Regions from separate parts of the Halomonas sp. A020 genome, predicted to be linked through region 3. Evidence: predicted binding sites of a transcription regulator. Region 3 holds the regulator's gene; each other region holds the start of a gene.
The links. The regulator sigma-54, encoded in region 3, starts transcription at its own class of promoters, with help from an activator protein. The targets are predictions, from matches to a motif close to TGGCACNNNNNTTGCTNT.

Region 1 (10,158 bases), 1.3 Mb from region 3:
CAGGGTTGATGGTGTACTTGGCAATGTAACGCTTGGCGCGCAGGTTATCGGCCCCCATCGCCTCGTCTTCCGGCAGCAGGCCGCGCTGCACCTTCATTTTGTGCGCCGTTTGCCAAGTGCGGCAGACCACTTCACCCACCCGGCCCATGGCCTGGGAGTCGGAAGCGATCATCGAGATCACGCCCAGGTCGTGGAGGATATCCTCGGCGGCGATGGTTTCGCGGCGAATGCGTGAATCGGCAAAGGCCACGTCTTCGGGAATATTGGGGTCCAGGTGGTGGCACACCATGAGCATATCCAAGTGCTCGTCGATGGTGTTCACCGTGTAGGGACGTGTGGGGTTGGTGGAGGACGGAAGCACATACTCCTTGGAGCAGGCGGTGAGAATGTCCGGGGCGTGACCGCCGCCTGCGCCTTCGGTGTGGTAGGTGTGGATGCCGCGCTCTTTGAAGGCCGCCAGGGTGTCTTCCACGAAGCCGGACTCGTTGAGCGTGTCGGTGTGGATGGCGATCTGCACGTCGTACTTTTCCGCCACGCTCAGGCAGTTATCGATAGAGGCCGGGGTAGTCCCCCAGTCTTCGTGGAGTTTGAGGCCCATGGCACCGGCTTCCAACTGCGCTTCGAGCCCTTCCGGCAGGCTGGCGTTGCCCTTGCCGAGCAGGCCGATGTTCATGGGCAGATCGTCCACCGCCTGGAGCATCTTGCCAATGTGCCACTCACCGGGGGTGCAGGTGGTGGCGTTGGAGCCGGTGGCAGGGCCGGTGCCGCCGCCGAGCATGGTGGTGACGCCGCTCATCAGCGCTTCTTCCACCTGCTGGGGGCAGATGAAGTGGATATGCGCGTCGATGCCGCCTGCAGTGAGAATTTTGCCTTCGCCCGCAATCACTTCGGTGCCGGGGCCAATGACGATCTCGACATCGGGCTGGGTGTCGGGGTTGCCGGCTTTGCCAACGGCGGCGATGCGGCCGTTTTGCAGCCCCACATCGGCTTTGACGATGCCCCACCAGTCCAGAATCAGCGCGTTGGTGATCACGGTGTCCATCACCGAGGCATCCTGGCGCTGGCTTTGACCCATACCATCGCGGATGACCTTGCCGCCGCCAAACTTCACTTCTTCACCGTAGTGGGTGGCGTCTTTTTCGACTTGGATCCAGAGTTCGGTGTCGCCCAGGCGCACGCGGTCGCCTACCGTGGGGCCATACATATCGGCGTAGGCTTGCCGACTGATCTTGTTTACCGGTTTCATATTTGCCTCTGCCTCAAGCGTTGAGTCCAGTGCTGGGCGGGCATCGCCTGTGTGAACAGTCACCCAGCCGATGCCCGCCCTACCGACGGTTGTTCTTTATTAATCCGTTGGCTAATCGAGCGGCCCCATCACATCGCCACGGAAGCCGTAGATTTCCCGCTTGCCGACGAACGGTATCAGCGTGACGTCGCGGGTTTGACCGGGCTCGAAGCGGATGGCGGTGCCGGCGGCGACGTCCAGGCGGTAGCCACGGGTTTTATCGCGGTCGAACACCAGCGCCGGATTGGCTTCGGCAAAATGGTAGTGGGAGCCGAGCTGAATGGGGCGGTCGCCGGTATTGGCCACCTCGACGGTGATGCGTTCGCGGCCCGCGCACAGCTCGATATCCTCTTCGTACAACTGATACTCACCGGGAATCATGGCACTCTCCTAGCGGTGGACGGTTAATTGATAGGGGTGTGGACGGTGACCAACTTAGTGCCATCGGGAAAAGTGGCTTCCACCTGCACTTCATCGACCATCTCCGCCACGCCCTCCATCACGTCGTCGCGGGTCAGGATCTCGCGGCCGTAACTCATCAAATCGGCCACGCTCTTGCCATCCCGTGCGCCTTCCATGATCTCGAAGCTGATCAGCGCCACGGCTTCGGGGTAGTTGAGTTTCAGGCCGCGCGCTTTGCGGCGTTCGGCAAGCTGAGCCGCGGTAAACAGCATCAGCTTGTCTTTGTCTCGTGGGGTTAGTTCCATGGAGCCTCTCCAGCGTTATGAGCGTATTACTCATTAGGTTAGCCAAATACGCGGCGTGTGCGCCTTGCGCTCGATCCAACGGGGCCGCAGTAGGTGCCAGGCCTGCTCACACAGCGCCCAGGCTTCGTTTCGGGATGCACCTAAATAGCGCAATAGCAGTACGCCATGGCGAACGGTCACCGCCCAGCGGGGGTTATCCGGCAGCGCTTCACGCAGTGCGTCGATGGCCGCAGCGGCATCGTCGAGCCCCACGGCCCAGAGCGTGGCCTGCACCGTGGCACCGCCTTGGCCCCAGCGGCCCGCAAAGCGTGGGTGCCCGGGGTCTAGCGGCTGGCGTTCAAGCCATAGCGGTTTGCCATCCAGGGTCAAGCGAAAGTGCTGCTCGATGCGCCCGGAGACATAGGGCAACTCGCTGGCCGGGCGGCCAAGGGCCATCACTTCCCAGCCCAGGCAGCGGGCGGTGCCTTGGAGCGCAATGTGCGTACGCTGGCTACCTTTCGACCCATCGAACGCGATGGTTTCCTGGGGCAGCCACTCCAAGGAGCCGCCCTCTTCGACCGCCAGCTCGGTGTGCTGTGTCCAGGCCACGTCTTGGCTGTCGGCTTTGTAGAGCTTGTTGGCCGCGGGCGTGGTGAGTAGCGCGTGGGCGCCGCGCTCGACATGGGCACGAATGGTCAGCGCATCGCCGCTGACGAGCCCGCCAGGCGGGTGCAATACGTAAACGTGGCACGCTTCCTGGCTGCCTTCCGGGTAGAAGGGGCGTTGTACTCGTAATGGCCCTTGGTGGCGTGCCTGCACTAGCCGGGTGACGCCATCGCGGTTGGCAAAGCGTAGGGCCAGCGAGGCGGCCCAGCGACGCTCGGCGTCAAAGCGGTGGCCAGAACCAGCGGCGGCGGGGGCGGGTTCGCTCAACATCATGGGGCGCTGTCGCTTCCTGGTAGATAAATCATTGCCTTACAATGCAAAGAGTGCGCCAAAATGGTGAAAGCGCGGCAGCGGTGCGTCTCGGCCGCTCACACAGTGGTTGACAGCCGCTGCCATGGGTCTCGACGCTGCTTTAAAGCACCAAAAAAGAGCATCTCCATCGAACATTGCACCAAATAGACTCAAGCACCGTCATCGTCCTTCGCGGCAATACACCACAGCGTTCATATACGGCACTGAGTGCGCTGCTCACGCGTCAAGCTGTACAATTCTCTCTCTTTAAGCCGCTTACAAAGCGTAGTGTGAGATGCGACCTTTCCGCTCGGCAAATTCCATGGGGTACCGTATAGCGCTCTACTTGGCGTTCGCGGCGCTCTTTCTGGTATTTGCCGGGCCGCTCCTCTCGCAGTTTCAAGCGCAGGGCCACGCTACCGCGCATGCCCATGGCCAGCATGCCACGCATTCTACGACGTCGCCCGCCCCGTCGCCGCACGACCATGACCCGCTCCACCGCTGGTATCACCCCTGTGATTATTGCGGCTTATGGCAGCATACGCCGACCGCCCCTCAACACTTACCCGCCATTGGCAGCACGGCATTTCCATCGCGTACGCCCCTGCCCTCGGTGTTCGCTTCGCGCGCTGGGGTGTCACGTCACTATCCCCACGCTCACTCCCGCGCCCCACCGTCGCCACGCCTCATTTAACGCACCGATATTTCCCCTTTGCCACCCCATGACGGGCCACCCCATAACGGGTGTGGCTAACCACTTATTTTGCCTGTGATGCCGCTGGTACGCCCGGCGCGGCGCCACGGGCGCTTGGAGCGTTGTATGACGACGATGACGTCTTCCCAGGTGGCGCGCAAAGCGTCACTCGATCTGTATCGCGCCGTTTGGCGCTGGCACTTTTATGCAGGCCTGTTAGTCCTGCCTTTTTTGATTACTCTGTCGCTGACCGGAGCGCTTTACCTGTTCGATGACGAGTTAGATGCCCTCATCCACTACGATCTCAAGCGCGTGGAGGCACAGCAGGACGTGCAGCCACCCGCAACGCTCGTGAGCGCCGCGCTGCAGGCGCACCCCGGCACGGCGGTGAAGTACACCTCCCCCACCACGCCGGAAAACTCGGCTGAAATTACCGTCAATACCCTTAGCGGAGAACGGTTGGCCGTCTATGTGAACCCGTACACTGCCGAGGTGCTGGGCTCGCTGGATGACCGGGGCACGGTGATGTGGACCGTGCGCTACCTGCATAGCTTTAAATTTTTCGGGCAAACGCCGCGCAAGCTGATCGAGATGGCCGCGGGCTGGTCGATCTTGCTGGTCGTCACGGGTATCTATCTGTGGTGGCCGCGCAAAGGCAGCGGCGGCGTGGTGCGCGTGCGCGGCAAGCCTAAAAGCCGCGTATTCTGGCGCGACCTGCACGCGGTGCTGGGGCTCTTTGTCGGCGGGTTTATCGTCTTTCTGGCCATTACCGGCATGCCGTGGTCGGGGGTGTGGGGCGCGCAGGTGAATGAGTGGGCCAACGGCAATAACTTTGGCTACCCGTCCGGCGTGCGTGTTGAAGTGCCGATGTCCAACGCCTACCTGAGCGACCAGGGCAGCACGAGCTGGTCGCTGGAGCAGGCGCAAGTGCCGGAATCGACACCGCCCGCCGCGCCCACCCCGCGCATTGGGTTGAACAACGCCGTGGCGCAGCTGGAAGCGCTGGGCTTGCAGCAGGGCTACACGGTCAACCTACCTACCACGGCCGCCGGGGTGTACACCGGCTCGATTTATCCCGATGACTTGTCCCAGCAGCGCGTGGTCCACCTCGACCAGTACAGCGGCAAGCCGCTAATCGATATGCACTACGCCGACTACGGCCCGCTCGGTCGCTGGCTGGAGTTTGGAATTAATGTACATTTGGGGCAGGAGTTTGGGCTGATCAATCAGCTCGTGCTGCTGGCGGTGTGTATCGCGATCATCGTGATGTGCGTGGCGGCCGGTGTGATGTGGTGGAAACGCCGTCCTTCGGGGGGCATGGGCGTGCCGCCCTTGCCCACTGATAAACGCGTGTTTCGTGGGCTGATCGCCATGTTAGTGATAGGCGGCGTGCTGTTTCCGCTCGTTGGGGCGTCGCTGCTCGTGATGCTGATCATCGACTGGCTGATCGTGCGGCCATTGCAAGAGCGCCGCCCCGCTCGCCAAGGCTAACGGGGCGGTAGACTGACGCGGCGGGCTGCTTAGTGCGCCGCGTGATTATGACCATGACTATGACCACTTTCATGGTGGTGACCCTCTGGAGACGCCCCTACGGGCAGCACCCGAAGCTCGATCTCCATCGGCTCGGCGTGTTGGAACTCCAGCGTCACGGGGACGGGCTCACCCTCGACGATGGGTGAGTCCAGTTCCATCAACATCAAGTGCAAGCCGCCCGGCGCGAGCGTCACGCTCCCACCCGCCGGTAACTCGATGCCACCGGGCAGGGGGGCCATGCGCATCACATCGCCGTCCATCTCCATGATGTGAATCTCGACACGCTCGGTGACCGGACTGGTCGCTCCTATCAGCATGTCGTCGCCATCGCCGTGATTGGTAAGGGTGACGAAGCCACCGCCCGCCCCCGCTCCCGGCGGCGTGGCACGGGTCCAGGGTTGCTCCGCTTCAATAGCGGAGTGCCCTGCCATCGCCTCAGAGGAATCGCCACCGTGGTGGGCCGCCAACAGCGGGGTACTCATCATCAACAGTGCTGTAAGTAGCGTAGCGCGCATCGACATGGTGTTCTCCGTAGATAAATGACCGAAACAAGGCAGACAGCGATATTACTCAGTGGCCGCGGCCACCACCACCCGATCGCGCCCACTGCGTTTCGCTTGGTATAGCGCCTGGTCGGCACGCTGCATCGAGCGCTGGTAATCGGGGTGACCATCGTGCAGCGTGACACCGATACTCACCGTGACGTTCAGCAGCGTATCGGCAGCGGCCAACATCGGCTCTTTGGCCACGGCGTGGCGCAGCCGCTCGGCAAACAGGCGGCTACCGTCTTGGTCCGTATCCACTAGCACGATCAAAAACTCTTCACCGCCCATGCGGAACACGTAGTCACCGCCCCGGGTCGAGCGGTCGAGAATGCTGGCCACCTGCTGCAGCACATGGTCGCCCGCGTCATGGCCGTGGGTATCGTTGATCGCCTTGAAGTGATCGATATCCACCATGAGAAGCGCAAAACACTTTTCCGAGTGGCGCGCGATCTCTATTTCACGGTTCAGCACCACCGAGAGGAACTTGCGATTGAGCAAACGCGTCAGGCTATCGCGGCCTGCTTCGAGCCCCGAGGCGCGATCCAGAACGTCATCCAACAGCATCAAGATCGTGCGAGCCGCATCGCGAATGCTGCTCAACGCGGTCAGGCGACGCTGGCTGTCTGAGTCGCCTAGCTGGACGAGCCACTCCTCGTCCACGCGACGAACATGCCGTGAAATGGTGGTAATTTCCGGCGCGCCCTCAAAGGCGTGACACGCCTTGTGGTGATACCAAAGCCCAAACTCGGAACTGGCTAATCGGGGTAAAGCCGTCGTTGCCTGCTGCGCAGCGACGGCAAACATCAGTGCGTTTTCCCAATCGAGCAGCGCCGAACGCTGCCGCTCGCGCTCATCGCCGATGCTCTGGGTCAAAGAAAACAGCTTATAGGCTTCTTCGGTGCGGGTGTTGCGATTGTTGGCCACGGAGTAGGCGTGGCTCATGATTTCCATCGCCATATCGATATGATCGGACACATACACCGCCGCCTCGCCGGAGGAGAGTTCCGCCCCCAGGGTAGCGTGAATGTGCGCATACAGCGCCTGCTTCAACTGTCGCGCGCCGTTGAGCACTAAATTCACGGGAATATCGATACGCGCATGCACTTGGCCAACCTTTTCCTGCTGCTCGACCAGCGATTCGAAATCCGCATGCTCGACGGCAAACATAGCACTGAGCCAGCGCTGCATGGAGGGGTGCAGCCGGTTTTTTACCTGCTCATTGGAGAGAAACAGCGACGCGTGGGGGTCTTCCAACATCACTTGATAAAAATGATCGGCAAAGATATCGCGGCGGGATTTCACCAGCGTCTCCACCGCCTGGCGAAGCGCCACCGGCGTGCGCTCCAGGAGTGCCTGCCACTCGGCAGCGAGCTGATGTTTGTCTTTATAACGCATACCCCACCCAACGATTGTTGTTGAAACTGGCCATGTTACACATAAAACGCAGCGCCAAAACCTACTCAGCGCAGGGTTTTAAGCAAAAAGCCCCCTCTTTTCTACATGAAACGAGAGGGCTATTAGAGTGTGCTCAGTAAACAGGAAAAGAAAGGTTAAAGGGGGTGTGGATAACTCAAACCGTCAAATGCTGCTTGATCAGCTCGTTGGAGAGTTCGCTGATCTCGCCTTTGGCCACCGGACGGCCGCGGTCCATGATGACGAAGCGATCGGCGTATTTGCGGGCAAAGGGCAGCTTTTGCTCGACCAGCAGCACCGTCAGGCCGTCCTCTTTGATCAGTTGGCGAATCACCTGGCCGATTTGGGCGACGATATTGGGCTGAATGCCCTCGCCGGGCTCGTCCAGAATCAGCAGCTTCGGTTCGATCACCAGCGCGCGGCCAATGGCAAGCTGCTGCTGTTGCCCGCCGGATAGGTCACCGCCTCGGCGGTGCTTCATCTCTTCGAGCACCGGAAACAGCTCGTAGATGCGCTTGGGGATTTTCTTCAGCCCGTCGCCTCGGGCGGCCAAGCCGGTGCGCAGGTTCTCCTCCACCGTGAGCAGCGGGAAGATCTGCCGCCCCTGGGGCACGAAGCCGATGCCCAGTCGCGAGCGCGCTTCCACGGCTTTTTTGGTGAGTTCGATCTCGCTGCCGTCGCCCTGGTAGCGCAGCTGACCACTTTTCACCGCGACTTCGCCCATGATGGCTTTCATCAGGGTGGTTTTACCCACCCCGTTGCGGCCCATCACGCAGGTGCACTGCCCGGCGGGCACGTCTAGGTCTAAGTCCCACAGGGTGTGGCTCTCGCCGTAGAACTGGTTGAGCTTTTCAATGGCTAGCATCAGGCGCTCTCCTCTTCATCCGACCCTAGATACACCTCGACCACTTTAGGGTCATTGGAGACCTGATCCATGCTGCCTTCGGCCAGCACGCTGCCCTGGTGCAGCACGGTCACCTTACGCGCAATCGAGCGCACGAAGCCCATATCGTGCTCTACCACCACCACCGACTGCTTGCCCGCCAAGCCGGTGAGCAGCTCGGCGGTGCGCTCCATCTCCTGCTCGGTCATGCCCGCCACCGGCTCATCCACCAACAGCAGACGCGGGCGCTGCATCAACAGCATGCCGATCTCCAGCCACTGTTTTTGGCCGTGGGAGAGGATCCCGGCGGGCTGAAAGCGCAGCTCGGTCAGGCCGATGGTTTCCAGCACGTCGTCGATGCGGTCTTTGATCTCGCCGGTCATGCGGGCGGTCAGCGTGGGGAAGATGCGCTTGTCAGCGGCCATCGCCAGCTCCAGGTTCTCGAACACGCTGAGCGCTTCGAACACCGTGGGCTTCTGGAACTTACGGCCAATGCCGAGGCTAGCAATGTCTGGCTCGTTCATTTGCAGCAGGTTGTGGCGGCTGCCGAACCACACGCTGCCCTCGGTAGGCCGCGTCTTGCCGGTGATGATATCCATCATGGTGGTTTTACCGGCCCCGTTGGGGCCGATGATGCAGCGCAGCTCGCCGTCGTCGATGGTCAAGTTCAAGTTGTTGATCGCCTTGAAGCCATCGAAGCTGACGGTGACGTCTTCCATATACAGAATCGGGCCGTGGCGCACGTCGACCGGCGAGGACTGGGTCGCCATGAAATCGAACACCCTATCCCGCGCTTTTAGCGATTGTAATAGGCTCATGCGGTGGCCTCCTTGGGTGGGTGATCCTCCTCTTTACGGCGCTTTAGGTGGCCTAACAGCCCCGCCACGCCTTTGGGCAGCAGCACCGTCACCAGCACGAACAGCGCGCCCAGCGCGAACAGCCAGGCGTCGGGCATGATGCCGGTGAAAATGGTTTTGGCGTAGTTGACCAAAATCGCGCCGATCACCGCGCCGTACAGCGTGGCCCGGCCACCCAACGCCACCCACAGCACGATTTCGATGGAGAACAGCGGCGAGAACTCGCTGGGGTTGATGATACCCACCTGCGGTACATAAAGCGCCCCGGCAAGGCCTGCCAGCATGGCCGAGACCACGAACACGAAGAGCTGGAAGCGCTCGACGCGATAGCCTATGAAACGCGTGCGCGCCTCGGCATCGCGCGTCGCCACACAGACCCGGCCCAGCTTGCTGGTGACGATGGCGCGGCAGAGGATATAGCCCAGCGCCAGCGCCACGCCGGTGGCAATGAATAGCCCCAAGCGGGTGGCGTCGCTACGCAGGTTGAAGCCCAGCAGCTCGCGGAAATCGGTCAGGCCGTTATTGCCGCCAAAGCCCATCTCGTTGCGGAAGAAGGCCAGCATCAGGGCAAAGGTGAGCGCCTGGGTGATGATCGAGAGATACACCCCCGTGACCCGCGATCGGAAGGCCAAAAAGCCGAACACCAGCGCCAGCATCCCCGGTGCCAGTAGCACCATGGCAAAGGCGAACCAGGCCATGTCGAAGCCGTGCCAGTACCAGGGCAGGCTGTCCCAGTTGAGGAACACCATGAAGTCCGGTAGGACCGGATGGCCGTAGGTGCCGCGATCACCGATTTGGCGCATCAGGTACATGCCCATGGCGTAGCCGCCAATGGCGAAAAACGCCCCGTGGCCCAGGCTCAATATGCCCAAATAGCCCCACACCAAATCCACCGCCACCGCGAGCAGCGCGTAGCTCAGGTACTTACCGAACAGGTTGACGGTGTAAGCGTTCACATGCAGCGGATGCCCCTGGGGCACCGCCAAATGCAGCACGGTGACCAGCACCAGGGCGCTCAGCAGCACGCCGAGGAAAAGTTGCGTGGCCCGCTCACCGAACGGGCGTGTCAGCCAGAATTGACTGGACGTCGATTGCATCGTCATCACTTAGCCCTCCGCAGCCCGGCCCTTCTGCGGGAAGAGTCCACGCGGGCGTTTTTGAATGAATAGAATGATGAACACCAGCACGATGATCTTGGCCAACACGGCACCGGCCCAGGGCTCCAGCACCTGATTGATCACGCCCAGCGAGAGCCCCGCCACCAGCGTGCCCCACAGGTTACCCACGCCGCCGAATACCACCACC
Region 2 (10,158 bases), 1.4 Mb from region 3:
GGTTGCCGTCGTCGCTTTTGGCGTAAGTAATGTCGGTAAAGCTGTAGCCCGCCTGAAGCGAGAGCGCCTCGGTGAGCTGTGTTTGGGCTTCCAGTTCGATACCTTGCGACTCGATCTCGCCTACAGCGCGGTAGGGGTCGGTGGGCTGCTCTTTGGTCGCCACGTTCTCCTGGCTGATGTGGAACAGCGCTGCGCTGTACTGCTGCTGTTCGTTGGGCTGGTATTTCACGCCGGTTTCCCACTGCGCGCCTTCCATGGGAGAAAGCAGGTCGCCGTTGGCATCCACAAAGCTGGTGGGGGTAAAGGCCGTCGAGTAGCTGGCATAAGGTGCGATGCCGTTATCGAACAGGTACACCACCCCGGCGCGGCCGCTAAACTGGGTGTCGCTGAGCGCGCTGGTAGCGCCGCTGTCGCGGTTGGTGTTGTCGATATTGACCCAGTCAAAACGCCCGCCCAGCGTCACGCGCCACTGGTCAATGGCGATCTGATCCTGCAGATAGACCCCGGTTTGCTCCAGCTCGTGGTTCTCCTGAACGGGCGCGTAGAACACCAGCGGCTCGCTACCGTAGACTGGGTTGAAGGCATCCAGCGAGGGGAACGCGCCGGAAGGCCAAGCAACCTCGTTCTCGCGTTGCTGGTAATCCGCGCCGAGCAGCAGGGTGTGCTCCATGAAGCCGTTGGTCAGTCGCGCTTCTAACTGATTATCCACCGTCAGGGCCTGAAGCGACTCCTCGCTGCCGGAGTAGTAGCGGGCCAGTTCGTTGGAGGTCGGCGATGCCCAGCCAAAGCCGTACACCTGATTCAGCGTCACGTCTGAATTGAGATAGCGCAGCAGTTGGCGGGCGGACACGCGGTCGTTAAAGCGATGTTCGAGGGTATAGCCAAGCATGCGCTGGGTGCGCTGATAGGCGTCGTAGTCGGCTTCGCCATCGAAGAAGTTATTGCTTATTTGGCGGCCATTGCGAGCGATCACCGCGCCTTCATAGGGTACGCCGGAGTGGTAGCCGCCTTCTGGTTCATCTTGCAGGTAGGCTTCTACGGTGAGGCTGGTAGCGTCGGTCATGTCCCAGGTCAGCCGTGGCGCAATGGCGTAGCGCTCCTCCTCGGCTGGGCCAAACTGGGTATCGGCGGCGCTGGCAATGCCGGTGAGCCGAAACGCGACGCGCTGCTCTGCCCCCAGCGGGCCCGTGAGATCGAACGCGGCACTGCGCTGGTTATTGTTGCCGACTCTGAAGCGCAGCTCGCCGCCCGGCTCGAACTCGGGGCGTTTACTGTTAAGAGCCACCACGCCGCCCGGTGAGGCACGGCCATACAGCACGGACGCCGGGCCGCGCACCACCTCGATGCTGTCTAGAAACCAGGGGTCGATGCGCATGCTGCTATGGGAGTTGGCGTCCCCCATCACCTTCAAACCATCTAAAAAGGTGTTGCTCAAGCTGCCATCGGAGAAGCCGCGCAGCACCAGGTAATCAAAACGGTTGGAAGCCCCTATTTGATTGCTGTACACGCCGGGCGTGTAGTCGGTAGCGCGTTGCACCGTGGTGACACCGCGCTGTGTCATCTGCGTATCGGTGATGGTTGAGACGCTCTGCGGCGTTTCAATAAAAGGCGTGGCGACTTTGGTGGCTGCTTGTTGAGCCGTCACGGTAACCGTGGCCAAGGGCGTGCTGGTTTGTGCCGCCACGGGTGACATCAGCACCATCAGCAGCGCGCTAGTGAGTGGAGCCAATAAGAACGGACGATGGAGGGAGGCCATAAGTGATCCTGAGAGGAAGTGGAATCAGTTTTATTGAGCAATGAGAATTATTACTTTTTATGGCATCGTAAAGGTATGCGTTATGCCAAGCCTGCTATGCGCGCTGTCATAAGTGATCGCATCAAGGGAACGATGACTTATGGCTTGTCCCGTTGAAGCTCGTGAGGGGAAACACCGAAGTGGCTCTTAAAGGCGCTCGAAAAATTGCTGGCATGGCGGTAACCGCAGCGGTGGGCCGTGTGTTGAACGCTGTGGCCTTGGCGCAACGATGCGTGCGCCTGCTCCAGGCGCGCTTGGCGAATGTAGTCGAACAGTGTGCAGCCGTAGTAGGCACGAAATTTCTGCCGCAGGCTGCTGGCGCTCATGGCGGCCTCTTTGGCTAGAGCCGCGAGGCTATAGGGCTCGGCGGGATGCTGAGTGATGCGCGCGTGCAGCGCTGCTAGGCGGCGTCTGTCTCGGGTGGAGAGGCCGTGATGCTTGGGGAGTGCGGGCGTCGTTTCCGGTAGTCCCAGGCCAATCAGTTGTATCGCGAGACCTTGCCACACGAGGGGCTGGCGCCAGGTGGTGGGTGGTTGCTCACTTATGGTGCAAAGGTGCTGGTGTAAGGCACTCGGCAGCCGCCAACGGTGCAAGGCCGGTTGGCTGCCGGGAGCGGGAAGCCCTAACGGTGCGGTCGTACGCACCGCAATATTCACGGTACTCAGGCGCGGCTGAGCCGGTTGGTGCACCGTTAGCGGGTGGTGGGCATCAAAGTGAGCGCACACTCCCTCCCCGGCACCTAGCTGCAGGTGCTGCTGGCCTATTTGTAGTTGAATCGTGCCTTCCAAAATAATGCTAAAGAACCAGGGGACGCTTTGGTAAGACGTGGAGGTATAGCCGCGCTCTACTTGCAGATTAGACAGCGTTAGGTGCAGCCCTTGGGGTAAGCCAACATCGTGCACATGGCCCAGCGCGACCGGCTGGTGTTGTAAAGGGGTGCCGTCCACGCGGTAGTGAATGCCAAATCGTTGGCCAAGCTGGACCAGCGAGCGGTGGGTGATTTCGGGCGTGATGAGGCGTTCCTGCGGGGGCATCTGAGCCGTCGCTATCGTGAATGAGGCAGCCAATCAACGCACGATAGCACTATCGCGACGGGAGTCAATGATAGTGATTCTTGTTCGCTAATTTGGGGCAGCTCAGCCTGCCCCATTCTGAGCACAACGGCGGCTTACTCAGTATCGCCAGTGGACGGTTTATCGGACGTTGGTTTCGTCGTCCCGGAGGGGTGCACAGGGGCGGGCGGCACTTCGGCTTCTACGGGCGTGGACGCGGTGTTGCTAGAGGCTTCTACGGCCGCTTCCAGGCTGGCCACTTGGCGCTCTAAGGCTTCAACCCGCGAGCGCGTGCGCTGCAGCACATCCATCAAAATATCGAAATCTTCCCGCGATACCAGCTCCAGGCGGTCAAAGGCGCCGCGTACCACCTGCTGGACACCTTTTTGAATATCTTCCGGGGCTTGCGACGCATTCTGCAGACGGTCGCCGATCTGCTGGGCTAAGCGGCTAATGCGATCTTGGGGCGCCATGGCTCTCTCCTTGAAAGGGCATGCATGAATATGAACTGCTTGTCAGTAAGGATACGCAACCCGACGCCGATTCGCATGCGCCGCGTGTGAATTAAGCGTGGTGAGCGGGAAGAATCAATGCATCGAAATGGAGCGGCTAGCTTTTATTAATGTTCATTAATGGTGCAAAGCCAGGGTGAGCCTCATTGGGTAGCACGTCTAAGCTACCGTGAATTGCTTATATAATTATTTTAAGTAATTGAAAGTTAATAATAAAAAAGCGGGTGGCACGGTATGCGCATTAGTAGGGCAAGCACTAAATTCGGGCGGCCATGCCGCTTTTCACCGAGTGGGACTGATCCAGCAGGGGAGATCCGGGATGAAACTCATCACCGCTATCATCAAGCCATTCAAGCTTGACGACGTTCGTGAAGCACTCGCCGACAACGGCGTTCAAGGGATTACGGTAACCGAAGTGAAAGGCTTTGGCCGCCAGAAAGGTCATACCGAACTCTACCGCGGCGCGGAATACGTGGTCGATTTTCTGCCAAAGGTGAAAGTGGAAGTCGCCGTGGACGATGCACGCCTGGAAAGCGTGCTGGACGCCATCTGTAACGCAGCGAATAGCGGCAAGATCGGCGACGGCAAAGTGTTCGTCACGCCGTTGGAAGATGTGATCCGTATTCGTACCGGTGAGCGCGGTGCAGATGCCGTGTAAGGGTAATGCTGGGCGGCTGATGATGTCGCCGCGCTGCCACGTACATCTTCCAAGTACCTCTTCTTAAGTACCAACGGGGAACACCTCATGAATGAGTTAGCTGATTTGAGCTATGCGCTCGATACGTTCTACTTCTTGATCTGCGGCGTGCTGGTCATGTGGATGGCCGCTGGCTTCGCGATGCTGGAAGCGGGCTTGGTTCGCTCCAAGAATACCGCCGAAATTCTGACCAAAAACATCGCGCTGTTTGCGATTGCTTGCACCATGTACCTGCTGGTGGGTTATTACATCATGTACTCCAGCAGCGCAGGCGGCTTCTTGCCGAACTTGGGCTTCTTGATCGGTACCGAGAACAGCGTCGATGCGGTGCTGGCCGGTGGCGACGATGCGCCTTACTACTCCATGCGTTCTGACTTCTTCTTCCAGGTGGTGTTCGTTGCCACCGCCATGTCGATTGTCTCGGGTGCGGTTGCTGAGCGTATGAAGCTGTGGGCCTTCCTGGCTTTCGCCGTGGTGATGACGGCGTTCATCTACCCGGTGTCGGGCTACTGGACCTGGGGCGGCGGCTGGCTGTCCGAAGTGGGTTACTCTGACTATGCCGGTTCTGGCATCGTCCACATGGCGGGTGCGGCCGCCGCGCTGGCAGGTGTACTCGTCCTGGGCCCGCGTAAAGGCAAGTACGGTAAAGACGGCTCTATCCATGCAATTCCCGGTGCCAACATGCCGCTGGCCACGTTGGGTACTTTCATCCTATGGATGGGCTGGTTCGGCTTCAACGGTGGTTCCGAGCTGAAAATGTCCGATATCGGCTCTGCCAACAACGTTGCGCAAGTATTCGTCAACACGAACGCTGCGGCAGCAGGCGGTGTGATTGCCGCTCTGGTGCTGGCCAAGCTATGGTTCCGTAAAGCGGATCTCACCATGGCGCTGAACGGTGCGCTGGCTGGCCTGGTCGCCATCACTGCGGATCCGCTCTCTCCCTCGGCGCTGGGCGCCGCCATCATCGGCGCAGTAGGTGGCCTGATCGTCGTCGCTGCGATCGTCACGCTGGACAAGCTGAAGCTGGACGATCCGGTGGGTGCGATCTCCGTGCACGGTGTGGTCGGTATCTGGGGCGTGCTGGCTGTGCCGCTCACCAATGGCGATGCCTCTTTCGGTGCGCAGTTAATCGGTATCGTGGGCATCTTTGGCTGGGTCTTCATCGCAAGCCTTGTGGTATGGCTGGTGCTGAAAGCGGTCATGGGCATTCGCGTGAGCGAAGAAGAAGAGTATGAAGGCGTCGATATCGCTGAATGCGGTCTGGAAGCCTACCCCGAGTTTAGCGTCAAGAAATAAGCTTGCGCTAATCATGTGAGCTGGCGTGCTCCTTGTGGCCTCCCCGAGTGGGAGGCCTTTTTGTCGTTGATGGATATGCGGTACGTCGAAGGTTATGAGCTAGTGACGTTCGGATTTTTTATTCTCCGCCCTTGGCGGTGTATGCTTAATCGACTGGGTAACGGGCTTGGCTACGTGAGCGCCCCGCTAACCTCGATGGTTATGACAATCGGTTAATAACGCTGTCTGCATGACAGCGGGCCACCAAGCTAGAGGATGTCGCAATGAAATTGATCTCAGCCATTATCAAGCCCTTCAAGCTTGATGACGTACGCGAATCGCTCTCGGATATCGGCGTGCAAGGCATTACGGTCACGGAAGTGAAAGGCTTTGGCCGCCAGAAGGGCCACACGGAGCTCTACCGTGGCGCAGAGTACGTGGTGGATTTCCTGCCCAAGGTGAAGCTGGAAGTCGCCGTCGACGACGATATGGCCGAGCAGGTGATCGACGCGATTACCCAGGTCGCCAATACCGGCAAAATCGGTGACGGTAAAATCTTCGTGATGCCGCTCGAGCAGGTCATCCGTATCCGGACCGGCGAAACCGGTAAAGACGCTGTCTAACCACGGTGAATGGTAAGGCGTGAACAGTGAGTCGCGCTGAATCGACAAAGCCCCTGTGGATAATATCCACAGGGGCTTTGTGCATAAGGCGACGATGACACGGGCTACGATTTCCTATTCACCCTTCACCCTTCACCCTTCACCCTTCACCCTTCACCCTTCGAACGGGGCTCACTTCTCAACGAAGGCGCGTTCGATGACGTAGTCGCCCGGCTCGCCCATACGCGGGGAGATGTTCAGGCCCAGCTCGTCGAGCAGGGCGCTGGTGTCGTCCAGCATCGCCGGGCTGCCGCAAATCATCGCGCGGTCTTGGCGCGGGTCGATGGGGGGTAGGCCGGTGTCTTCGAACAGCTTGCCGGTGCGAATATGGTCGGTCAGGCGACCCATGGTGTGAAACTCTTCGCGAGTCACCGTGGGGTAGTACACCAGCTTCTCGGCGATCTCTTCGCCCAGGTATTCGTGGGCGGGCAGCTCTTTGGTGATGAAGTCGGCGTAGGCCAGCTCGGAGACTTCGCGCACGCCGTGTACCAGCACGACTTTCTCGAAGCGCTCGTAGACTTCCGGGTCCTGAATCAGGCTCATGAACGGCGCCAAGCCGGTGCCGGTCGAGAGCATGTAGAGGTTACGGCCTGGCAGCAGGTCGTCGCACACCAGCGTGCCGGTCGGCTTGCGGCTGACCATGATCTGGTCGCCTACCTGCAGGTGCTGCAGGCGCGAGGTGAGCGGGCCATCCGGCACCTTGATGCTGAAGAACTCCAGGTGATCTTCGTAGTTGGGGCTGGCGATGGAGTACGCGCGCATCAGCGGTTTGCCGTCCACTTCCAAGCCGATCATGACGAACTGGCCGTTCTTGAAGCGCAGGCTGCGCTCGCGAGTGGTGCGGAAGCTGAACAGGGTATCGTTCCAGTGGTGAACGCTTAGCACTTCTTCCAGGGCAAACTTGCTCATGCTCACTCCTCCAGAGGCGGCGCAGCCTAAGCCTTGCTCGCCATATTCCAAAAAAGAATAAAAATTATCTCTATAGGTTGCTGCTAATTCTAAATAAAGGGTGGTATATCTGTTAAGCAAATTATCTTGATAACGCTTATCTTTAAAATCGATATAGCCCTTCGCCGCTCACTCGACAGAGAGGTTTTGGTCATGCATTACACCCTGCGGCAGCTAGAGGTCTTCGTGGCCGTTGCCCAGCACGAGAGCGTTTCCCACGCGGCGCGTGCGCTGGCCATGTCGCAATCGGCCACCAGTACGGCGCTGGCCGAGCTGGAGCGCCAGTTCGACTGCCAGCTGCTCGACCGCATTGGGAAACGGCTGAAACTCAACGCGCTCGGCTTTCAGCTACTGCCCAAGGCGGTGGCGCTGCTGGACCGCGCCGAGGAGGTCGAAGAGTTGCTGCGGGGCCAACAGGGCGTGGGAGCTTTGGACGTGGGGGCCACACTCACCATCGGCAACTATCTCGCCACGCTGCTGATCAGTGATTTCATGCAGCGCTATCCCGGCAGTCGAGTTCAGCTGGCGGTGCGCAACACGCGGCATATCATCGAAGGCGTGCGCCAGCACTCGTTAGATTTAGGGCTGATCGAGGGGCAGTGCGATGACGACATGATCATCAGCCAGCCCTGGGTCGAGGATGAGCTGTGCGTGTTCTGTTCGCCGCGTCACCCGCTGGCGGGACGCGAGCACTTGGAGCTGGATCAACTGCTGCGCGAAGACTGGATCATGCGTGAGGAGGGCTCGGGGACACGCATGACGCTGGAACATGCCGCCCGCCACCGCCGCAGCCGGTTCAATACCCTGCTGGAACTGGAACATACCGAGGGCATCAAGCGCGCGGTGGAGTCGGGGCTGGGCATTGGCTGCGTTTCGCGGCTGGCGCTGCGCGATGCCTTCCGGCGCGGTAGCCTGGTGCCGCTGCCCACGCCGGAGCTGGATTTAAAACGCCAGTTCACGTTCATCTGGCATCGTCACAAGTACCTGACCACCGGCGTGCGCGAGTTTTTACGTCTCTGTCGCGAAATGACCGCCGGGGCCAAGCGCAGCGACGATATCCCGCTGCCGCCGATTCCCTAGCGGCTAAACCTTGGCCTCGTCAGGGCTTGGCAGCGTCTGGGCCGGTTGCTGTGATGCTTCCAGCGTAAAGCCTCCCACCAGCGCGGCCAGCCTGTCCGCCTGGTCTTTGAGCTGCTCCGCTGCGGTGGTGGACTCTTGCACTAGAGCGGCGTTTTGCTGGGTCATTTGGTCCAGATCGCTCACCGCGATGCTGACTTGATTGATGCCGTCGTTTTGCTCACCGGCGGCGGTGCTGATATCGCCGAGCATGTGGGTGACGCGCGTCACGCTATCGGCCAACTCGTGCATGGCGGCCTCGGCATCGCGCACCAGTTGCGTGCCGCTTTCGACCTTGTCGGCAGACGCGTCGATACGCTGGCGGATGTCCTTGGCGGCGTCGCTGCTGCGCGAGGCCAACTTGCGCACTTCATCGGCCACTACGGCAAAGCCGCGCCCGTGCTCGCCAGCCCGCGCTGCTTCCACGGAGGCGTTGAGGGCCAGCAGGTTGGTTTGAAAGGCAATCCCGTCGATCACGCTGACGATGCTTTGAATCTCTGCCGAGGTCGCACGGATGTCATCCATGGTCGAGACTACCTCAACAAACGCTTTGTCGGTACGGGAAGCTAGCTGCGAGGCGGTGTTGGACAGCCCGCTGGCCCCTTGGGAAGCGTGGGTGGTGTGGCTGACGGTACTGCTGATCTCTTCCATCGCTGCCGACGTTTCTTGCAGGCTAGCAGCGGCTTGCTCGGTGCGCCGTGAGAGGTCATGGCCGCCCTGGGTGATCTCGCTGGCCGCGTGGTTCACGGCCTCACTACTGCGCCGCACGTCCAGAAGGATGGCCTGAATTTTTTCGGCAAAGGCGTTGAACTGCTCGGCCACGGCGGCGCTTTCATCGCGGCCATGCACGGGCAGGCGCTGAGTGAGATCGCCATTTCCAGAGGCGATCTCTTCCATTCTGTTCGCTAAGCGCTTGAGCGGTCGGGCAATGCGGCCACCAATCCACCACAGTGCGGCGATGCCGATGGCTGCCACTAGCAGCCCCACCAGCGTCATGCCCAGGGTGTTTTGCTGGCGCTGGTCGCTCAAAACGTTCTGTAGCGCGTTGAGTTCGGCGAGCACGACGGACTCGGGCAACTGTAGTACCAGCACCCATGGCTGTTCGGTATCGCCAATGGTCAGCGGCTGGTAGCGCTGAAACATGCCGTTGGCCATGCTGCTGTAGAGGCTGCCTTGTGTCGTGGCTTCGGCAATGCCGTCAAGCGCCGTGTCGCTCAGTGCGTTGCTGGCAGGCAGGCCCAGGGCCTCTTCACCGTGGGTGTCCGCCACCAAGCCGCCGCGCCCGGCAACCAGCGCCATCCGGCCTGCGCCGTCATACAGCGCGGCGTTAGCGTCGCTCAGCAGCGTTTGGATGAAGTTCAGCGAGAGGTCGACCCCAGCCACGCCGCGAAATTCGCCATTCACCAAAATCGGTGCGTTAAACGAGGTGACCAGCTGTGTCTCGCCGTCGTAATCGTAGGCGGCTGGGTCGATCACACAGGGGGCGAGCGTTTCGCGCGGGCAAAGGTAGTACTCTCCCTCTCGCACGCCGCTGGCTAGGCGGGTGTCGCTCTCCATGGTGTCACCCAGTGGCAAGACGTCGAGCGAGCCATCCCCGGTGCGGTACCACCAGGGCATGAAGCGGCCGCTGCCATCGTGGCCGTAGCGCTCGTCGCCAGCAAAGCGGGCATCGTCACCAAAGGCGTTGGGCTCCCAGCCGATGAAGGCATCCAATAGCGCCGGGTTGTCAGCCACCGTTTGCCGCACCAAATTGGAGAGCTGACGGCGGCTCAGGTAGAGCGCGCGCTGGCCTTCGGCATCTTCCACGCCCATGAGGGCGTTGGTGGTGGCGAGCTGGCTGGCCAACGTCATGGCCTTGTCCAGCTCGCGTTGAATCCGCTCCCCTTCTGCTTGGGCAATGGCATCGAGTCGCGCGTCCAGTGCGCTTTGCATGAGCGTTTGGGTGTGCTCTTCGACGGTTTGTTGGGTGCGGGCGGCCGCGATGAGGTTATAAACCACCAGCGCGGCAACAACGGCGAGCAGGCAAGGGCCTGCCAACGCCAAAACGAGAGAGCGAAGGGAGCGAAAGTGCATAGAAGCGCGGTCCTGTTTCAGCAAACGG
Region 3 (10,158 bases):
GAAAGCGCTCGCGATCGCGCGCTATACCGGAGAAGATCCTGCCGCCGGTTTGGCAGACGCGTCGCTGATGGCCACCGAGCTACCCGATTTGAAAGTCCACCACCCGTGGACGCTCACCACGGATGAGGCCATCGACCTGGCCCTTCGCTGCGAGCAGGCTGGACGCAGCGCGGAGGGGATTCATCAGTCGGAGGGTGCGTCACTCTCCAGCGGCGAGGGTGTCCGTGTTTATGCCAACAGCCACGGATTTTTGGGCACTCAAAAAGGCAGCAATCACTCGCTCTCATGCATGCTGATCGCCCAGGACGATCAGGGTATGCAACGCGACTATGATTACACCGCCGCACGTAATCCACACCATTTACGCAGCCCGGAAGAAGTCGGTCGAGAAGCGGCAACTCGCACGCTTCGCCGACTGGGTGCGCGTCGGCCACCGACCGGTACCTTTCCGGTGCTGTTCGACCCTACGCTAGCCAGCGGCCTGATCGGTCATCTAATGAGCGCCTTGGCAGGCGGTGCGCTATACCGAGAAGCCTCTTTTCTGTGTGACCGTCTGGGAACGCCGCTTTTTCCCGATTGGTTTGGCTTGGAAGAGCGACCCATGGAAGTGGGGGCGACGGCGAGCTCGCCGTTCGATGCCGAGGGCGTGCAAACCCGTAATAATCGATTCATCGATCGGGGGCAGGTTGCCAGCTACATGCTTTCTGCTTATAGCGCACGGCGTTTAGGTATGCACTCGACTGGAAATGCAGGTGGCGCGCGCAATTTACGCCTGCTGGCTCCGTTAACGCCACGAGCCGAGCTGTTGAGTCAGATGGGGCAAGGTATTTGGGTCACCGAACTCATGGGGCAGGGGGTGAACGGTGTGACCGGTGATTACTCGCGGGGAGCGGCAGGCTTTTGGATTGAAAACGGTGAAGTTCAGTACCCAATCGAGGAGTTCACGATCGCCAGTAACCTGAACAAGATGTTTGCCGGGCTGAGTGGCGTAGGGGATGACACGGATACACGGGGCAGCATTCACACGGGGAGCTGGCTGGTGGATGCGATGACCGTGGCGGGCAGCTAAGCGTTCACGCTGCATCGATTACTGATCTTCTTCAAACCGAGCGTCGAATAGCGCCTCGATAGCATCGAGCGCTCGTTCGGCGTCTTCCCCTTCTGCAATGACGGTGAGCTCGGTACCGCAGGGCGCGGCGAGCATGAGCAGTGACATGATATTGGCAGCATCCGCTTTTTGCTGCTTCTTGTACACATGAATCTGGGCAGAGAACTGCTGGCCACACTGAACCAGTTTGGTGGCTGCGCGGGCGTGAAGGCCGCGCTGATTGGTAAGGGTCAACGTTCTTTCGGGCACTCTGGTTCCTTTTTGCCGAGTGGAGTTTTAGGGAGGGCTCAGGGAGTACTGGGCGTCGCCGCCGTATGTTGGGTTGTCGGCGTTTCGCTGAGCGTGTACTGCAGCCCTAGCTCGCGATGCCTCAACTGCACTTCCCCTGTTTGTTTGACGAGCCGCTGTGCAAGCTGCTCGATCATATAAACGGACCGGTGTTGGCCGCCCGTGCAGCCAATGGCCACGGTCATATAGCTGCGATGGCTATTTTGATAAGCCGGTAGCCACTTCTCCAGCCACGTTTCAATATCGCTTGCCATGGCCTCTACCACGGGGTAGCCGCTCAAGAAGTCGATGATGTTGGCGTCGCGACCGGTATATTGGCGCAGAGTAGGGTCCCAATAAGGATTGGGCAAGCAGCGTACGTCGAACACGAGGTCGGCATCCAGCGGAACGCCGCGTTTGTAGCCAAAGGACTCGAAGGTGAGCGTCAGTTGATGCTGGCGCTGATGAGCTACTTGGTCGGTAATGCGGCGTCGCAGATCGTGTACGGAGAGTCGAGACGTATCGATCAATAAATCGGCGAGGTCGCGAATGTCATTCAGCGTCTCTTCTTCTTTGTTGATCGCTTCTTCCAGCGTCATGTCGCTATCACGGGTGAGGGGATGACGACGGCGGGTGGCCGAGTAACGCTCCAGCAAAATACGCGCATCGGTTGTCAGGTAGATCACCTGAAAACGAATTTCCCGGTGGCGCAATTCTTCAAGTAGCGCTGGCAGACGCTCCAGCGCAGTAGGTAAGTTGCGTGCGTCGATACTGACGGCAATCCGGGTGCGCTCACCCTGGGCGCGCAACTCGTCGATAAGCGAGCCCAACAGCATGGCAGGCAAGTTATCGATCGCGTAATAGCCAAGATCTTCCAGCGCTTGTAAGGCGATAGACTTACCGGAACCTGAACGGCCGCTAATGATCACCAGTTGCATAGCGTCTCTCTTGGCGTTTGAGCGTAAGAAGTAAAGACAAATTGAAGGAGTAGATCTGTTACGCAGCTTGTTCGCGTATCTTGGCCGTTATCAGCGTCAACAGTTCTTTTTGGCTGCCTGCTTTGCGCAGCTGTTGGCGAGTATCGGCGTCGTTCATGATCGTCGCGACTTGTCCGAGCAAAGCAAGGTGCGTGTCATCGGCTTCTTCAGGCACCAGCAAAACGAACACGAGATCGACCGGGTCCCCATCGATGGCATCGAAATCGACGGGTTCCGCCAGTTTCAAAAAGCCAGCAATGGGGGCACTGCAGTGTGGGCTTCTTGCGTGGGGAATGGCAACACCGTTGCCAATCCCCGTGCTGCCAAGACGCTCGCGCCCAATCAAACGACTGAACACTTCTTGGCTGTCAAGGCTGGGCGTGTTTTGGGCGATGAAGGTGCTGAAAAACTCCAGCACCCGCTTTTTGCTGCCCCCGGGTACGTCATAAAGCACGCGCTCCGGGGGGAGAATGGTTTCCAACGTCATTGAGTTAACGCACGCCTGCGCCTTGAGCGCGAGCTTGTGCTTTTTCCTTGTGTTTGACGAGTTGACGATCGATTTTGTCCGCAAGGGCATCGATGGCAGCATACATATCGTTATCGAGTGCCTCGGCATGAAGGTCAGCACCGGCGGCATGTAGCGTGCACGTTGCCTGCTGGCGCTCCTTTTCGACAGATAAGGTCACTTGTACCGTGGTGATATTGTCGTAGTGTCGTTCGACGCGTTCCAGCTTTTCGTTAACGTAGTCACGCAAGGCGTCAGTCAGTTCAACGTGATGACCAGTGATGTTTACTTGCATTGACGTGCTCCTTATCCATCGGGCTGTACTTCGATTGTAACCCTTTTTACGCTATTGCAAAGCCCTTGCGGTGAGTTTGTCACGACCAAGCGTTTAACTAGCGTAAACGGCGGCGCTCGCTCGAAGAGGGAATGCCCATCGACTCGCGATATTTCGCGACGGTACGTCGTGCCACGCTTATTCCGCCCTCTTCGAGAAGCGTCACCAAGCGACTATCGGAGAGCGGTTTGCCTGAGGGCTCCTCTTGAATGAGCTTTTTGATACGTGCGCGAATGGCCGTGCTCGAGTGGCTGTCGCCGCCGTCTTGGCCACTGACTTGACTGGAGAAAAAGTATTTCAACTCGAACACGCCACGCGGTGTATGAATGAACTTCTGTGTCGTCACGCGTGAGATGGTCGACTCATGCATCTCTACGGCTTCGGCGATGTCGGCCAAGATCAGTGGCTTCATGGCCTCTTCGCCGTGCTCTAGAAAGCCAATTTGGCGAGCGATGATTTCACGCCCCACGCGCAGCAAGGTGTCATTGCGGCTAGAGAGGCTTTTGATCAGCCAGCGCGCTTCTTGAAGGTGCTCTTTCAAGAACTGGTTGTCCTGGCTCTTGTCGGCGCGTTTGATCAAGCTGGCGTAGTCGGGTTGGATGCGTAGCCGTGGAAGAGCGTCCGGGTTGAGCTCTAAATGCCAGCCTTCGTTGTCATGGCGCACGACCAGATCGGGAGTGATGTAGCTATCGTCGGTCACGCCGTAGGCGCTGCCGGGTCGGGGATCGAGGCTGCGAATTAATCGAATGACGTCATCCAGCTGTTCATCGTCCAGGCTCAAACGGCGCTTGAGGAGGCGCATATCGTCTTTGCCTAGCGCCTCCAAAAACTGTCGTACCAGCCGTTTGGCTGGCATCAATAGCGGGGTGTCTTCCGGCAACGCAGCAAGTTGAAGCATCAGACATTCGCGCAGGTCGCGAGCGAACACGCCGGTCGGCTCGAACTGCTGCAAGCGCAGTAGGGTATTTTCCACTTCCCGTTGGCTCAAGCCGTCATGACCTTGTGCTTTGAGCCCTTCACGAATGTCGTTGAGCGGCTGGGTAAGATAACCATTGGCGTCCAGCGCATCGATCAGGCTCTCCGCAATTGCATATTCCCGTGAGCTGACATCGGTCATGGCCAGTTGCCACAGCAAATGGCCATGCAGGCTTTGGCCAGCGGCTTGGCGCTCGAAGTCGGGTCCTTCGCTACCACCGCTCAGACTGCCCATGTCTTGGTAGGTGTCCGACCAGTCGCTGTCGACGGAGAGTTCGTTGGGAATGCTGTCAGACCACTCGGCCTCTTGCGGCTCGCTGACTGCCTGTTCCCCAAACTCGTCCTCTTGCTCGAGCATAGGGTTGGCGTCAAGTGCTTGCTGAATTTCTTGACGGAGGTCCAGCGTAGAGAGCTGCAGCAGGGCAATGGCCTGTTGCAGCTGGGGTGTCATGGTCAGCTGTGTGCCGATACGCAATTGGAGAGAAGCTTTCATGACCATCTGAGAACCACTCGTTAATCAGAAAGCTCCACCCTAGAGCGAGTTATGGCTAGGTGCAAGTGCAATAAGCATGCCACTAAAAGAAAAGTTTGGTCAGGCCTCGGTTTAGAGCCGGAAATCAGCGCCCAGATAGACGTCGCGGACCTTTTGGTTATTGAGAATCTCCTGGGCGTTTCCACTGGCGATGATGTGGCCATCGCCAACGATGTAGGCGATATCGCAAATATCCAGGGTTTCACGCACGTTGTGGTCGGTGATCAAGACGCCGATGTGGCGTTTTTTGAGTGCGCGGATAATGGTTTTGATTTCGCCGACCGAAATAGGGTCGACCCCTGCAAAGGGTTCGTCGAGTAGAATGAACGCGGGCTCGGTGGCCAGCGACCGCGCGATCTCTACTCGACGGCGCTCGCCTCCTGAGAGGCTCATGCCTAGGTTGTCACGAATATGGGTGATATGAAAATCTTCGAGCAGTGACTCCAGGCGAGCTTCTCTGGCACTGCGATCGAGCGTTTTGCGCGTCTCGAGGATGGCCATGATGTTATCGGCTACCGAGAGCTTGCGAAAAATGGAGGCCTCTTGGGGAAGATACCCAATGCCTGCCATGGCGCGTTCGTGCATGGGCGCGTGGGTCAAATCCAGATCGTCGATACCCACATTGCCCGCATCGGATTTGACCAGTCCGACGATCATGTAAAACGAGGTGGTTTTACCGGCTCCATTGGGGCCCAACAGTCCAACGACACTGCCCTGGGCGATTTCCAGGTTGATGTCCTTGACGACACGGCGGCGTTTGTAGCTCTTCGCTAGGTGGTGGGCGTAGAGCGTTTTGACAGGTGCGGAATCTGCAGACGTTGATGCTGCCACGTGTGGGCGCTCCCTATTGTTCCGGCTGAAGGGTCATGCGAATGCGCTGGTTGTCGCTACCGTTCACGTCGGAGCGAGCTTGCACCACTTCCTGGTCGATGAAGTACTCCAGGCGGCCCCCTTGAAAGCGGTCGCCTTGCTGGGTCAGTTCGGCTTGGTCGATCAGCTCCACGCGGCGTTCGGCGACATGATAGATGATGCGCCGTGCCCAACCTTCCATGGGGGTCTCCTGGTCGTCGAGACGATTGCGCAAGTAGGCACGCTCACCCGTGGCAATGGCTTGAGAAAGTTCCCCTGCATCATTGCGCTGAATCTCGACGCGTTCGCCGCGCAATTGCATTTCGCCTTGACGAATATCCACGTTACCTGAGTAAACTGCGGTGCCCGCGCGCTGGTCGAGGTCCAGGCGGTCGGCTTCTACTTCGATGGGTGCTTGGCTTTGCGCCATGGCAGCCGTCGCCAGCGGTAGCGTTAAAGCAAAGAGGGTGCTGCGGAGAGAGGCATTCATCGCGACTCCTAGGGGGTACGAGTGGCCGGCGGATGCACGCCGCGCACGTTGTTGGTCAGGCGGACCTGGCTGTCATCCAGCCAAACGTCCATGCGGGAAGCTTCCATACGCTGAGGGGGCTGCTGCAACAGCACGGGCGTAGTGCTCCAGGCGTGGCGGGTCACGCCATCGTAGTTGAGTTGCTGTGTATCGAGCTGCCAACCCTCTTCAGGCGCGAGCAGCCGGGCAGACCCGCGCAGCGTCAAGGCCTGAGTATCGGTATTCAGGGTGCCGGTATCCGCGGTCGCCAACCACTCCCGCTGTTCGCTATCGAACAGCGTAGCACGTGGCGACACGACATCTGTCATGGCCGTTTGAGGTGTATGCACTAGCCGGGGAGTGACCAGCGACTGCTGAATCGTCCCCGATTCCCCAAATAGGGTGATTTCGGCATTCTCTAATACATGACCTGGCTCCTGAGCGCGCGCTTGCTCGTCGATATCTCGCTCTTGGGCGCTGCGCGGGTCGAGCCAAACCAAAAGCATGCCCAGGACGACGACCAGTGCCGTTACCCAAACTCGTTTTCTGAGCTTTACGCCCATCATGAGTGCCTGTGAAGATAGGTGTCGAGTACGGCATCCCAATGCCCTTGGGAGGTGAGCAGCGTATCGCAAATTTCACGCACCGCGCCGTGCCCGCCCAGCCGTTCGGTGATCCAATCGGCGTGGGTATGCATATAATCGGGTGCATTGGGGACCGTGATGCCAACGCCTGCGCGCTTGATGGGTGCCAAGTCTGGCAGGTCGTCCCCGCAGTAAGCGACTTGTTCGAGCGTAATATCCAGCCGCTGGCAGAGGGCTCGCAGGGTCGTGAGTTTGTCTTCGCAGCCTTGATGCACATGGCTGATACCTAGTGCCGCAGCGCGCTGGCTGACCATCGGCGAATCGCGGCCGGTGATGAGCGCCACATGAATGCCAACGCGTTTGAGCAGTTTCAAGCCATGCCCATCCTGAGTGTGAAACGCTTTGATCTCGATGCCGTCGGCTTGAAAGTAGAGTCGGCCGTCCGTCAAAACGCCATCTACGTCTAGCGCAAGTAGTTTTACGCGGCGGAGCCGGTCGAGTAGTGCATCGGGTAGGGCCATATAGCCTCCTTAACATCCATGGCAAAAAGCGTTATCACGCAGTTAAATCACACCGCTGGCCAGTAAGTCATGCATATGTAGCGCGCCGATGGGACGCTGTTGCTCGTCGACGACGGCCAGCGCGGTTATCCGGCTATCTTCCATAATACGTACCGCTTCGGCTGCTAGCACGTCAGGACCGATGCGTTTGCCTGGGCGCGTCATGACGTCGTCGACTCGCACATCGCGCAAGTCATGAAATTGGTCCAATGTGCGTCTCAGGTCACCGTCGGTATATACACCTGCCAAACGGCCTTCGCTATCGATGACGCAGGTGAACCCAAGCCCTTGGCGTGTGATCTCTAAAAGCGCATCGCGTAGCGGGCTACCCAATGCAACCTGAGGCAGCCGCGTGCCGTCGTGCATGAGATCGCGGACTCGCAGCAGCAGCCGCTTGCCGAGGCTTCCGCCCGGATGAGAGAGCGCAAAATCTTCCGCTGTAAAGCCACGTGCTTCAAGCAAGGCCACGGCAAGGGCGTCCCCCAGTGCTAGCGCGGCGGTGGTCGAGCTTGTCGGGGCAAGATCCAGCGGGCAGGCTTCGCGCTCGACGCCGCTGTCCAAATGGGCATCGGCGTGGCGTGCCAGGGTAGAGCCTGGACGTCCAGTCATGCTCACCAGCGGGGTGCCAAGCCTTTTAAGCAGAGGGAGTAGCGCCGTGACTTCAGCTGTTTCGCCGGAGTTAGAGAGCGCCAACACCACGTCGGTACGGGTGATCATACCGAGATCGCCGTGGCTGGCTTCACCTGGGTGTACGAAAAAGGCGGGCGTGCCGGTGCTTGCCAGTGTGGCAGCCAGTTTGCCTGCAATATGACCCGACTTGCCCATGCCGGTCACTACCACGCGGCCTTGGCAGGCGAGAATGAGCTGGCAGGCATGGTCGAATTGGTCGTCTAGCTTGGCTTGGAGGCCGCCGATGGCTGCTTGCTCGATTTGCAGCGTGCGCAGCGCACTTTCACGCAGTTGGCTGGGTGTAGAGAGTGGCTGGCCCATGGCATGTCTCGTTTTCATGATGTGAATGGGTAGCTGGTAAGAATAACATCTTGCGGCGCTATTTAGCTAAATCACGACAAGGTCGTCGATGGTATGGAGGGCTCCATTGCATGAACGATGGTGCGCTCACTATTAGCGTCGCTGCTGTTGAGAGTAGCGTTGGATCATGATGTTCGATACTATTTCGAAAACACTGTTTTTTAAACTGCCCTGTGGCTTGTCGGTTTATACTGACGCGTTCTGGCATCAACGAGGAAGGTCAAACATCACATGACGGATGTACCCTTCATACAGGTCGAAGACATCTACTTTTCCCGTGGTGAGAGCGAAATTTTTCGCGGTGTCAGCATGACCATACCTCGCGGGCAAGTGACGGCCATCATGGGGCCAAGCGGTACCGGTAAGACGACGTTGTTGAAGCTCATCGGTGGCCAGCTCACACCCGACCGTGGACGTATCCTCATCGATGGGCAGGACGTGCATCGGCTCTCACGTAAAGCGCTATTCGCGCTGCGCAAACGCATGGGCATGCTGTTTCAAAGCGGTGCCCTGTTTTCGGATTTGGACGTTTTTGAAAACGTTGCGTTTCCGCTGCGCGTTCATACGGACCTGCCGGACGCGATGATTCGCGATCTGGTGCTATTGAAGCTTCAGGCGGTAGGGCTGCGCGGCGCGAAGCACCTAACGCCCGCCGAGCTGTCCGGAGGGATGGCGCGTCGGGTGGCGTTGGCGCGTGCCGTGGCACTCGACCCTGAGCTAATACTCTACGACGAGCCATTCGTCGGCCAGGATCCTATTTCCATGGGCGTGCTGGTGCAACTGATCAAACGGCTCAATCAGGCGCTGTCACTCACCTCGGTGGTAGTGTCGCATGACATCAAAGAAACGCTGAGCATCGCGGATTACCTCTACTTGATCGCCGATGGTCAAGTCGTTGCTCACGGGACCCCCAGCACGCTGGAAACGAACCAGGATCCTCGCGTCAACCAATTCATGCACGGCAAGCCAGACGGTCCCGTGCCGTTTCACTATCCCGCAGACCCACTTCACCGGGATATCTTCGGTCACGATTCAGTCACAAAGGCAGGGTAGATGCAGGGCAAATTGACACAATATGCGTCGCGCGTGGCCCGTCTGGGGCGAAAAAGCAGCGATGTCGTCGAGGCGCTGGGGCGCGCGACGGTGTTTCTAGCGCAGTCGGCGATAGGCGTGCCGTCACGGGAAGGGTGGTCGCTTTGGATGCGCCAAATGCACTTCGTCGGAGTGCTGTCGCTGGCCATCGTCCTCGTGTCGGGGCTGTTCATTGGCATGGTGCTGGCGCTACAGGGATACACCATTTTGGTGGATTTTGGTGCCGAACAGGCGCTGGGCCAAATGGTGGCGCTCTCACTGCTGCGTGAGCTTGCCCCTGTGGTGGCTGCGCTGCTGTTTGCGGGGCGAGCCGGGTCTGCTTTGACCGCCGAAATCGGTCTGATGAAAGCCACCGAGCAGCTCACTAGTATGGAGATGATTGGCGTCGACCCGCTGCGGCGTGTGGTGGCGCCTAGGCTGTGGGCGGGTTTCGTGGCGTTACCGATATTGACCGTGGGCTTCAGTGTCGTGGGCATTTGGGGCGGCTACTTGGTCGGTGTCGAGTGGCTGGGCGTGTTCGAGGGCTCGTACTGGAGCAACATGCAGGCCAGCGTGTCGTTTCTCGACGATGTTGGTAACGGTATGATCAAAAGCGTGGTCTTTGCCCTCGTCGTAACCTGGATCGCCGTGTTTCAAGGCTATGACCTCGTGCCGACTTCCGAAGGGATCTCCCGAGCCACCACCCGCACGGTGGTATATTCCTCGCTGGCCGTGCTTGGATTGGATTTCGTTTTAACTGCCGTGATGTTCGGCGGTCTTTAAGGGTGGAGTAATGTCATGAAACGCAGCAAAACCATGGAGTTCGGTGTTGGCCTATTTATGTTGGCTGGCATCGTCG

Region 1: the regulator sigma-54 is predicted to act here: its motif matches at 2,951-2,968, upstream of FRH_RS04520 (urease accessory protein UreD).
Region 2: the regulator sigma-54 is predicted to act here: its motif matches at 3,585-3,602, upstream of FRH_RS04810 (P-II family nitrogen regulator).

The regions. Positions count from the first base shown of each region.
Region 1 is NZ_AP022850.1:981,415-991,572, forward strand. Features, by position in the region: gene ureC (urease subunit alpha) at 1-1,246, opposite strand, end outside; gene FRH_RS04510 (urease subunit beta) at 1,358-1,666, opposite strand; gene ureA (urease subunit gamma) at 1,690-1,992, opposite strand; gene FRH_RS04520 (urease accessory protein UreD) at 2,026-2,910, opposite strand; gene FRH_RS04525 (DUF2946 family protein) at 3,251-3,622, shown strand; gene FRH_RS04530 (PepSY domain-containing protein) at 3,749-5,113, shown strand; gene FRH_RS04535 (copper chaperone PCu(A)C) at 5,143-5,676, opposite strand; gene FRH_RS04540 (diguanylate cyclase) at 5,722-7,095, opposite strand; gene urtE (urea ABC transporter ATP-binding subunit UrtE) at 7,271-7,978, opposite strand; gene urtD (urea ABC transporter ATP-binding protein UrtD) at 7,978-8,814, opposite strand; gene urtC (urea ABC transporter permease subunit UrtC) at 8,811-9,956, opposite strand; gene urtB (urea ABC transporter permease subunit UrtB) at 9,960-10,158, opposite strand, start outside.
Region 2 is NZ_AP022850.1:1,039,147-1,049,304, reverse strand. Features, by position in the region: gene FRH_RS04825 (TonB-dependent siderophore receptor) at 1-1,756, opposite strand, end outside; gene FRH_RS04820 (AraC family transcriptional regulator) at 1,894-2,829, opposite strand; gene FRH_RS04815 (accessory factor UbiK family protein) at 2,964-3,320, opposite strand; gene FRH_RS04810 (P-II family nitrogen regulator) at 3,679-4,017, shown strand; gene FRH_RS04805 (ammonium transporter) at 4,105-5,352, shown strand; gene glnK (P-II family nitrogen regulator) at 5,616-5,954, shown strand; gene FRH_RS04795 (ferredoxin--NADP reductase) at 6,126-6,902, opposite strand; gene FRH_RS04790 (LysR family transcriptional regulator) at 7,095-8,021, shown strand; gene FRH_RS04785 (methyl-accepting chemotaxis protein) at 8,025-10,130, opposite strand.
Region 3 is NZ_AP022850.1:3,628,313-3,638,470, reverse strand. Features, by position in the region: gene pmbA (metalloprotease PmbA) at 1-1,069, shown strand, start outside; gene FRH_RS17160 (HPr family phosphocarrier protein) at 1,088-1,357, opposite strand; gene rapZ (RNase adapter RapZ) at 1,396-2,313, opposite strand; gene ptsN (PTS IIA-like nitrogen regulatory protein PtsN) at 2,372-2,839, opposite strand; gene raiA (ribosome-associated translation inhibitor RaiA) at 2,844-3,152, opposite strand; gene FRH_RS17140 (RNA polymerase factor sigma-54) at 3,250-4,665, opposite strand; gene lptB (LPS export ABC transporter ATP-binding protein) at 4,771-5,529, opposite strand; gene lptA (lipopolysaccharide transport periplasmic protein LptA) at 5,543-6,037, opposite strand; gene lptC (LPS export ABC transporter periplasmic protein LptC) at 6,046-6,618, opposite strand; gene FRH_RS17120 (HAD hydrolase family protein) at 6,618-7,160, opposite strand; gene FRH_RS17115 (KpsF/GutQ family sugar-phosphate isomerase) at 7,203-8,189, opposite strand; gene FRH_RS17110 (ATP-binding cassette domain-containing protein) at 8,460-9,281, shown strand; gene mlaE (lipid asymmetry maintenance ABC transporter permease subunit MlaE) at 9,282-10,082, shown strand; gene mlaD (outer membrane lipid asymmetry maintenance protein MlaD) at 10,098-10,158, shown strand, end outside.